3 regions of the Paenibacillus sp. FSL L8-0470 genome follow, and region 3 is predicted to be linked to each of the others. Evidence: riboswitches for the same ligand, from Rfam matches in the RefSeq annotation. Region 3 holds a riboswitch; each other region holds the start of a gene.
What was found. Region 3 has a riboswitch for cyclic di-AMP ahead of NST99_RS17455 (hypothetical protein). Riboswitches for the same ligand answer to the same signal wherever they lie in the genome.
Positions count from the first base shown of each region.

Region 1: another riboswitch for cyclic di-AMP. It lies ahead of NST99_RS12825 (KamA family radical SAM protein); the one in region 3 lies ahead of NST99_RS17455 (hypothetical protein).
Region 2: another riboswitch for cyclic di-AMP. It lies ahead of NST99_RS00445 (C40 family peptidase); the one in region 3 lies ahead of NST99_RS17455 (hypothetical protein).

Region 1 covers NZ_JBBOZM010000001.1:2,856,845-2,860,121, forward strand. Annotated here, with positions in the region: gene NST99_RS12820 (helix-turn-helix transcriptional regulator) at 1-685, shown strand, start outside; gene NST99_RS12825 (KamA family radical SAM protein) at 740-1,876, opposite strand; cyclic di-AMP (ydaO/yuaA leader) riboswitch at 2,008-2,145, opposite strand; gene NST99_RS12830 (PEP/pyruvate-binding domain-containing protein) at 3,042-3,277, shown strand, end outside.
Region 2 covers NZ_JBBOZM010000001.1:84,445-87,721, forward strand. Annotated here, with positions in the region: gene NST99_RS00435 (c-type cytochrome) at 1-268, opposite strand, end outside; gene NST99_RS00440 (GNAT family N-acetyltransferase) at 375-881, opposite strand; gene NST99_RS00445 (C40 family peptidase) at 1,142-1,633, opposite strand; cyclic di-AMP (ydaO/yuaA leader) riboswitch at 1,639-1,781, opposite strand; gene NST99_RS00450 (C40 family peptidase) at 2,167-2,595, opposite strand; cyclic di-AMP (ydaO/yuaA leader) riboswitch at 2,653-2,791, opposite strand; gene NST99_RS00455 (hypothetical protein) at 3,012-3,277, opposite strand, start outside.
Region 3 covers NZ_JBBOZM010000001.1:3,871,834-3,875,110, reverse strand. Annotated here, with positions in the region: gene NST99_RS17460 (flotillin family protein) at 1-1,157, opposite strand, end outside; gene NST99_RS17455 (hypothetical protein) at 1,180-1,698, opposite strand; cyclic di-AMP (ydaO/yuaA leader) riboswitch at 1,885-2,072, opposite strand; gene NST99_RS17450 (spore germination protein) at 2,393-3,277, shown strand, end outside.

The DNA of each region.
Region 1 (3,277 bases), 1.0 Mb from region 3:
CGGTGGCTGCTGGGGGTTCTTAACCTTGTTCCGGTCGCAGCACGAACCTCCATTTCAAGAGCACGAGTGTGCAGTGATATCATCTGTTGTTCCGCTGATTGCCGGCGCACTCCGCAGCTATGCCTCCGAGCCCCCTCTGGGACGGATGGATACCGCACCGGAGGACAGTGGAATCATGATTCTGACGGACCAGCTGCTTCCGGTCAGCGCGAACAGTGCGGCTCAATATTGGCTGAACCGTCTGCAGCAGCTGGAACGGCTGGATCACGGTGTTCTCCCCCGGCCGGTCAACGCAGTATGCCTGCAGGCACTTGGTGAGAATACGGAACCAGGAGGGTTGCCTTCGAAGGCGAAATTATGCCTGCGCGTCGAGGATGGGGCATACTTGACAGTTACGGCCAGCAGGCTTGAAGGCAGCGGCAAGAAGACGGAGCTGGCTGTTGCTTTTGTCTATGCCAAGTCCTCGGAGATCTTCCGGCTGCTGGCCGATGCCTGCCAGTTGACCGCGAGGGAGAAGCAGCTGGCCGAGATGCTCTCCCGCGGATTATCCACTAAGGAGCTGGCAGAGTCGCTGCATATTTCTGCGTACACCGTACAGGATCACCTGAAATCCATCTTCTCTAAGACCGGCGTTTCCAGCCGGAGAGCGCTCATCAGCAAGCTGTTCTCACAGGGGATGGAATAGCCGGTAAACACGCTAAACAGTCCCGATGCTGATACAAGGGGACTGTGCTGGCTTTTATAGGAGCTGCGGGATCTGGGAAGTGGAAGCAGGGTGGGTCCAGTGCTTCTCGCTGCCGGGAAGATCATCGAACCATTCCGCATCCGGTGGACATTCCAGGATCATGAATTTGCCGTACTCCTGCGCTCTGGACTGATGGTATTTCAGATAGGCCTTGCCGTCTTCAATCGCCAGTATCTCGATTTTACCGGAGGAGTGGCTCATGGATAGACGGACTCTTTTACCCAGACCTGAGGTTCTGGCCTTGGCTTCCTCAACAATGTTGTAGACACGCTCCAGCGGCAGAACGAACTCGCGGTTGCCGGCAATGGGCCGGTTCACGAAGAAATAATAGGGAGTGACTCCGGCCCAGGACAGCCGGTCGAGCAGTTCTCCGAGTACCGCCGCATCATCGTTGATGCCTTTCAGCACCGGCGTCTGATTAACCACGATTGCCCCGGCATTATGGAGTGCTCTGAATGCATGTTTGGCTTCGGGCGTAATTTCCCGGGGATGATTAATATGCGCCATGACGTAAATGCGTTTGTCCTCCGATGAATAGGTACGGATTAGTTCCAGCAGTTCTTCGTCCTGATAAATGCGCATGGGATTAAATACGGGAATTTTGGAGCCCAGCCGGATAATCTTCACATGGTCAATGGATCTCAGGCTTTCGATGATGAAGCGCAGCTTAGAGGTAGAGAGAATCAGGCTGTCTCCGCCGGTAAGCAGCACATTATTGATCTCTGGATGATTCCTGATGTATTCCAGCCCAGGAGCCACATCGGTTTGTGCTTCCTTCACATCATTGCGGAACAGGCGCTTGCGGAAGCAGTAGCGGCAGTAAGCTCCACACACCTCGGAGACAATCAGGAGGGCCGTTGTTCTGTATTTGTGCTGACATCCCGGCACTACATAATTCATTCCCTCATCGGATGCATCCCAGCAGCCATACTCCTCAAGTTCACCTTCACTTGGAATGACGAGCCTGCGGATCGGATCACCCGGGTCGTCCCAGTCGATCAGCGACAGATAATAGTCATTGACCCGAAAGGCAAATTTGCCGGTGATCTCCTTCAGCTTTTCTTTCTCCGTTTCAGACAGCATGGCAACCTTGTTGATATCCGTTATGTACCTTACCTTTTGCACTTGCATCTCTCCTTGGTCTCATAGTGTGAGAAAAAAGGGAGCCTTGAGGTCGATAGCCAAACTGCTGCCAGCAGGGTCATGAGAATACAAAAAAGAGACCCTTAGCAAGGGTCTCTGGTTATGAATATACCTAAAAAAGCAGACCCATCCACTACTGACGAGGTTAGCTGACGGACTCGGGTAAGATGGTACCCTACATTCTGTGAATGATTCGCCCCAAAAGACTGGTTCCCCCGCTTTCCTGCCAAAGGCTGGAAATTAAGCGTAGGTAAAGTATAACCCAGGAAGTTTTGAAAAGTCAAAGCTAAACTTGCCCGCGGCAAGGGATACAGGACCAAGCCAAATCAGCAAAAAATTGAGTAGGGTGAGTTGTTCCTGCAGCTCCGAAGGCTGATCTTGTTCATGACTTGAAATAAGACAACCTCCTTCTGGAATGTTAATATCTCGATGGGCTAGATATTACCTATCGGAACCATTGATATATTTTGCAAAACAAGTTCAAAAAAAGTGTGGAACACAGTGATTGGACCAACGGTCCGGTCGCGGAGTATTCGCACCAAGTGCTCATGTTTATCCTGTTCACCAAACGAGGGTGTTCTTAGCAGCCATTTCATAACTGCTGAGAACACCCTTTTTGTTGACGGAATTAATCAACTAGAGCATGTCTTCAAATTGGAAGAGCTCTGGAGAGTAAAATCCCTGTTTATTCTCTTTTGCGGACCCAGGCGACCTTACTGCTCTGCATTCTCTTTAAAAACGTCCATCAGGGAGAAATAACTGCGCTGGAGTCCGTTCCTCCTGTAACAGGATAAAAGCCCCAAATAAGTGCAACTCGGTCCGTTTGTACTCAGAGCCAAGAATACACTTTCCAGTCGCACACACAAGCCTTCGAAAGAAGAGTGAAGTCTTTGAAACACCGAGACGTAAGCCTCCACCGAAAAAACTACCTGGTGGCGAAACGCCTTTCTCCGCGTGTGATCAGAAAATGGCACTGTACCCATGATTCCTTAGGGCATACAGCAGCAGGTTTTGACGGGGAAGCGGTTTGAAGACACGCCCTAGATAGATGAAGTAAAGCTTGACGTTTAATACAATAGTGGAATAAAGTATTAAATGAAACTAAATATCAAATTAAATAAAGTTTCAAATATATCAAAAGGAGCAATTGGATATGGGACAGATGATCCGAGGATTCGCCGAGCTAAGCCCGGAGCAATATGTCGAAGCAGGAGGTAAGGGAGCGATGCTCTCCAGAATGCTTCAGGCGGGATATCCTGTGCCGGAGGGATTTGTTGTCTTTCCTTCGGCCTTTGAAAGCGATAAATTAAAGGAAGAGGCTTGGACTGAAAGTGCAGCCAGGTTGCAGAAAATCCGCATGATACATAAGAATGCACGATTTGCTGTCAG
Region 2 (3,277 bases), 3.8 Mb from region 3:
TCGTAACAATGGTGTAGATTTCTTCTGCGTTATGCTGGCCGCCTTCCTGCTGCAGACTAGGGCCTAGACCGCCCTGTAGCTGATCACCGTGGCAGGTAATGCAGCTTGCCTGTACAATCGCTTCGGCGCTGGTGGCATCCAGTGTGACTTGCGGCATCGTCGGGTTATTTTCTTCGGCTACCTCTGCTTTGCCGGGCAATGTGAACAAGAGCACTACCGCAAAGGCACAGGCTGCGAAAAACAAACCGCCCATGATCCATTTCTGCATCTTCATCCGTCCCCTCCATGTAAGCTGCTTCCTACATTATATAGGATGGTGAAGCGTTATCATAGCATTTGTGTCAAAAAAGTGGACGATTTCAACACTAAAATTTTCAATTTAATGGAACGTTATGTTGTTTATCATAGACCATGCAATAAAATGGCTTATTTCCGGTTGGAGTAAGGCGTTCATAAGTATCCGTGATCGTGAAGCCGCATTTTTGGTATGTTCGGATCGCCCGCTGGTTCCAGGTCAATACTTCCAAATCAATCTCCCGCCCGGGATACCGCTTTAGCGCGGCCTGAACGATGGCTTCCATGAAAATGTGGCCAAGACCGTGTCCGCAAAGCTCGGGGCGCATTCCAATACCCAGCCTGACGACACCCTCCATCGGAAACAACTGCGCAAAGCCGCAAAGGATGCCTTGCTCGTTGACCACGGAAACATACTGGTCCCTGCGGAGCTCTGGATCGCCAAATTCAATGCCAAGCGCCTCCATTTGGGACCAAGGCATCCATTCGTAAATATTATAAGGCGCTTTGTAATTCCATGCGGCGATGTCTTCAGCATGGCTGATCTCCATGGGAACCACATGGAATGTAACGGGGGAGCTAATCATAAGGCCACCGGCCTCCTTTCATAGGGAGCAACAGCACTAGCTATACCTAATTATATCCATAACTGGCCTGATTCGACTCAGAAATTTCCTGAAAGGCGGAAACTTGACAAAGTGGTAAAAATATTTTATGAAATGGAGGAAATTTGGGTAGATTTATGTTTTGCGGATATTGAGAGGGGTAAGTAATTTTATAGACAAAAAAAACAGGCCCCCTCCAGATTTCGGCAAAAATCATGGAAGAGTGCCCGTTTTACGACAACTTATTGCACGTCATCATTGTCTTGGGAATCAGAAGTAACGGATTGGTAAGCATCTGTACTCATGATCCGTTTGGCGCCAACGTAACGGTTGACGTAGTAGCTGTCACTCATCGTGCTGATGGTTACACCACGGGAGGATGAAGCATGTGCGAATTTGCCCTCACCGACATAAATGCCGACATGGGATACACCTTTACCGCTGGTATTATAAAATACAAGATCTCCCGCTCTCAGATCGTCCCGGGAAATGGCGGTACCCATTTGGTATTGGGAACCGGATTGGTGTGGCAGATTGATACCGATCTTATCAAAAACGTACATTGTAAATCCGGAGCAATCAAAGCCGTTGGTCGATACACCGCCGGATACGTATTTACTTCCGATGGTCTTGTCGATGACTTTATCCATTTTGGAATCCGCGAAAGCGCTTCCTGCTCCGATGGTAAGCATAATGGAAAAGCTTAGTACTGCTGCTGCTAACTTCTTCTTCAAAAGTGAATACCCCTTCCAAATGCCTACGAGGTTAGCTTAAGGGTTCGGTTGAAGGTCCCCTATGACCCCTCTGTGAATAGGAGGTCAATTCACCCAAAATCGGTTCCCCCGTTTCCCTAATGGTTAGGGAACTCGGCATGACTGTTGATTAGGATTAGCTTGTTAACCAATACATGACAAAACCTTTGTAAAACCCGATTGAATAATTACAAAAATGTTACTAAAAACTCACTGCGATAATTGTAACAAAGACTTCGCCAGTTGGCAATCACTTAAAACATATTAATGCATAATATTTACGCTTTTTAAGAGTTGATTTTGCTAAAAAGGTCTTATATTTACACGCTGAGTAAGCTTTAACTTAGATTTGTTGGGATTTTTAGTAAAAAGGTGTTTCACAGGCCTCAAATACGTGTAAAAGGTAGAATAAGGAAGACAAAAAGGAAAAACCCGGAAATGATTACGGCAATAATCAGTTTCCGGATTTCTATAAGTTACAATTATTTATTGGAGGATGGAATTCCTGAGGGATGTCAATCGTAAGCGATAGCTTTGTAAGCTGTTGTGCTCATTACTCGTTTGGCTCCAACGTAGCGGTTGGCCCAATAGGATTGACTCATTGAACTGATAGTTACACCACGGGATGAAGAGGATTGGGCGAATTTTCCGTTGCCGACATAAATACCGACATGGGAGACTCCATTGCCAAGGGTATTGAAGAATACCAGATCGCCTGAACGGAGGTTACTCCGTGATACGGCGGTTCCAACGCTGAATTGTGCTTTGGAAGTGCGGGGCAAGGTAAGGCCAACGTTCTTAAATACATATTTGGTGAATCCAGAACAATCAAAGCCGGCAGTGCTTGTGCCCCCGGTTTTATATGTCGTTCCGAGTGTTTTTGTAATAACCGTATCCATTCTGGAGTCGGCGAAAGCGCTCCCTGCTCCAAGCGTGAACACCATCACCAGCCCTAATGCTGCTGCGGTGCATTTCTTCTTAAAATTATGACTTTTCAAAAGATGTACTCCTTCCAAGGCCTGCGAGGTTAGCTTAAGGATTCGGTAGAAGGTTCCCCTATGACCCCTCTAAAGCGAGATCAATTCACCCAAAATATGGTTCCCCCACTTCCCGGTGCCGGGAATTTGGCGTTTTATGCACCGAAACAGTGACGTGTCGACAAGGTTAAATGCTTAAAGGCACATTCATTTGCTTCAAATTAGTTTCAAAAGATTACAAAGTTGTTACTACTGGTACAGGCATCATTGTACCAGAGGATTTACAGTTTTGCAAATACCCTAAATCACGTTGTAACCAAAAGAAGAGTCCCGCCCTTTATCTGGGGCAGTGACTCTTCTATTATGCCAAGGGACTGGCGTTATTATTGTGGAAATGTTTTACTGCACCAAAGGTGATACTGCCCCGCTAGGCTCCACATTTTGAACAGCGTTGAGGGAAGCGGTGAAAATTGCCGGAACAGCAGTGCGGGCAGGCCTGGACAGAAAAGTGCGGTCACTCCAGAGAGCAGCAGCAGAAGCAGGCCGCCGGCGCCGAACAGTGCAGATATACAGGTGGAAGGGAGGATTACCCTCAGGCCAACCAGCAAGGAAGAAAACATGCCTGTTCCTCCGGTGAAGCCAAACTGCA
Region 3 (3,277 bases):
TCAGCTTTCTTCTCCAGTGCCCCCGCTTCCGCTGCTCCGGCCAGCTGAACATTTTCCGCGTTGGCTTTTCCCTTCGCCAGTTCTGCTTCCGCTGTTGCCAGCCCCCGTTTGGTCATTGTGGCCGCCTCTGCTTCAGCCTCAAGAATTTTCCGCTGCTTAGCCGCTTCCGCTCTCATGATCGTAGCCTGGTTCTCCGCCTCAGCAGGCTTGATCACCGTGGCCTCCAGCTCCTTCTGTCTCAGCTCAACTTCGATTTCCCGGACGGTCCTATTGGCCTCCGCTTCCATCTGCGTAATCTTGACCTGTTCGGTAACCAGCGACTGCTTAATTTTGTTCTGCTGCAATTCGTACGCAAGATCCGCCTGTGCTTTTTTCACTTCAGTTTCCAGCTTAAAGTCTGCCTGCTTAATGTTCAAATCCTTCTCGAACAGAGATTCCTTGGCGCGGGCTGCGGTTCCAGCTTCAATGGTAGCCTGATGTGCATTGGCTTTGGCAATGGCGGATTCCTTCTCCGCCTCGGCTTGTTTGATCTGAATGTCGCGTTCTGCTTCCGCCTTGGCGATGCTGGCATCGCGGCGGATGCGCTCAATTTCCGGAACCCCCATATTGTCGATATACCCTTTGTCGTCAGTAATTTTCTTAATGGTGAAGCTGACTACCTCAAGCCCCATCTTGTCGAGGTCTTCCGAGCAGGTCTCCCGCATCTTGCTGTTGATTTCGTCAGGTGTCTTTAGAATGGATTCTACCGTTAATTGTCCGATCAAGCCGCGCAAATGGCCTTCCACCGAATGCAGGATAATCGTCTCACGGTCCTCTTCCGGCCTGTCGATAAACTGCTCACTGGCAGTAAGTATAGCGGTAGGATCGCTTTTAATCTTAATCTGGGCTACCGCCTCCAGGTTGAGCTTGATGCCCTGCCGGGAGAACATTGCCTGCGCTGGGATGACATCGAAGCTCATCAGCATCATAGAGATGGTCTTATTGTTCTGGAAGCCGGGAATGACGAACGTCCCGCCGCCCTGAACCACTCTTTTTCCGCCGAGGCCGAATACAATCATCGCCTGATTGGGCGGAACCTTTTTATAAGCGTTCACGATACTGAACAAAGCCAGCAGGATAACAACAACAATTGCCGAGATTAAATAAAGAATAACCATTTGGTTCGACACTCCCCGTTAGTTATAATTGTTCGTTTTCCCTCTCGAAGAGGGTGACTACCGCTAATCCTTTATCCACCTTCAAAATAATCACCCTGTCACCCTTGGCGAGCTGCTGGCCGGTTTCTGCCCGTACTCCAATGGAACGCATCGTTCCATGCAGCACGTATTTCATCTCTCCCACTGCTCCATCCCCTGCAGAAATGCTGATGTACCCGAGTTGTCCCGCCTGCTCATAATCCATTTTATTCATGCTACTGTCATACCGAGTCATCACCCGGGCCAGCACCGCATATATCAGACAGCCCAGCAGCAAGGCAACCCCGGTGCAGATCAGCACCACTGCAAGTATATTCATTCCGCTGAACCGGGTAAGCACATAACCACTGCCGCCCCAGACCGTGACAAACACCATTAGAGGGAGTATGGGCACAAAGCCCGGACCACCAGCATCGCCACCTCCCACATGCAGATGACCGGCCAGGCCATGCCCATGAAATCCGCCGCTAAGGAGAAGCAGCAATCCAACCCAGAAGCACACGATAAATACAGTAACGATACCAATCCCCCCCTTTAAAGGATTTTAGATAGTGCCTAATCACTCTGAATTTCGTTGTTATAAGATTTCTAAACTCTCATATAGATCGTTTTCCCTTTCTGCATGCGCAGCAAAAAGACCACAGAAGCGTCAGGGCTCTCCGTGGTCGGTTAATCGATCATGGCGCTCATCCTCTCTCTTCGAGGCTTACGGGGTTAGCTGACGGATTCGGGCAGCGAGATTGCCCTACCTTGTAAGAAGCGGCTTTTCAGCACGCAGCAAGGATTCACCCCAAGTGAGCGGCAGCTATCTGAGCAAAAGCCACATTCACCATTGGTTCCCCCGTTCCCATTATCGGAATTCAGCCATTTGAGAACAGTTATATTACATTCGGTTGTTGATTTGAATCTTACGCCTGTGACCATTTAATGTAAAACGTTGCGGATGGCAAATGAAGCCCAAAATGCCACCACTTCGCGAATGAATGCGCATTCTATGGTATTACTCTTAAGCGATCGATGATTTGCTCATTTTTGCTCCACTTCATGTCCTTAGGAAAACAAAACAGAAACGTCTGCTGGCTCAACATCATCCCCAATATTCTTCTATATCGCACATTAAAGTTCCCGTCAGGAATATTCTGCAAATCATTCGGGAACGTTAACCGCAAAACTAATCGAAAGTTGAGCGCCTTATAATGACTAACCAAACTCAGACCTCATCTCCTTCTGTAGATCAAAACTCCGATTATATCGAAGCAGCACTATTCTATACAAGTGACCTCAAAAAAAGAAGCTTATCCTTTCAGGGAAGGGAAGGGTTGGTCTTTTATCTGGAGTCCCTCACTGACACGGAATTGATTGAACGGAACGTGATTGTTCCTTTTAGCCGTAATCAGGACAAAGACCTTTCTGAGCTTTTCACAACACTTAGTTTCAGTTTGGAAACAGAACTAAACCAAGGCATTCAGGGACTTCTTGAAGGAAGCTGTCTTTATTTTTTAGAAGGAATGTCTGAATTTTATGTCCTCTTCACTCCTGCCAAATATGAACGAAGCATTAGCGAACCTGAGAATGAAGGGGTTATTCGGGGACCTCACAACGGTTTTATTGAACAGATGAAGGTTAACTTATACCTGATTCGGAAACAAATCGCCTCCCCAAACCTTATTGTCCGCTACTTCACACTTGGGAAATTCGCCCCCAAGCAGGTAGGCTTAGTCTATATGGAGAATATGGCCAACCCAGAATTGATAAAAATTGTAGAATCAAGGATAAAGAAAATTTCGCTCGATTGGATAATCTCCACTGGCTTTATTCAGGAATTAACGGAGGATAACTCCTTCTCCATATTTCCACAACTAATCAATACGGAGCGTCCGGACCATACCTCAGCTTATTTGCTGGATGGATATGTGGCTATACTGCTGGATGGGGACCCTACAGCTCTGATTTTGCCGGCGAGCTTTTTCAGCTTTTATCAGACACCGGATGACTATAACAATCGATGGATGATCGCTTCTTTTGTCCGGTTTATCCGTCTGATCGGCTTTGTAACAGCATTTCAGTTGCCAGCGCTCTAC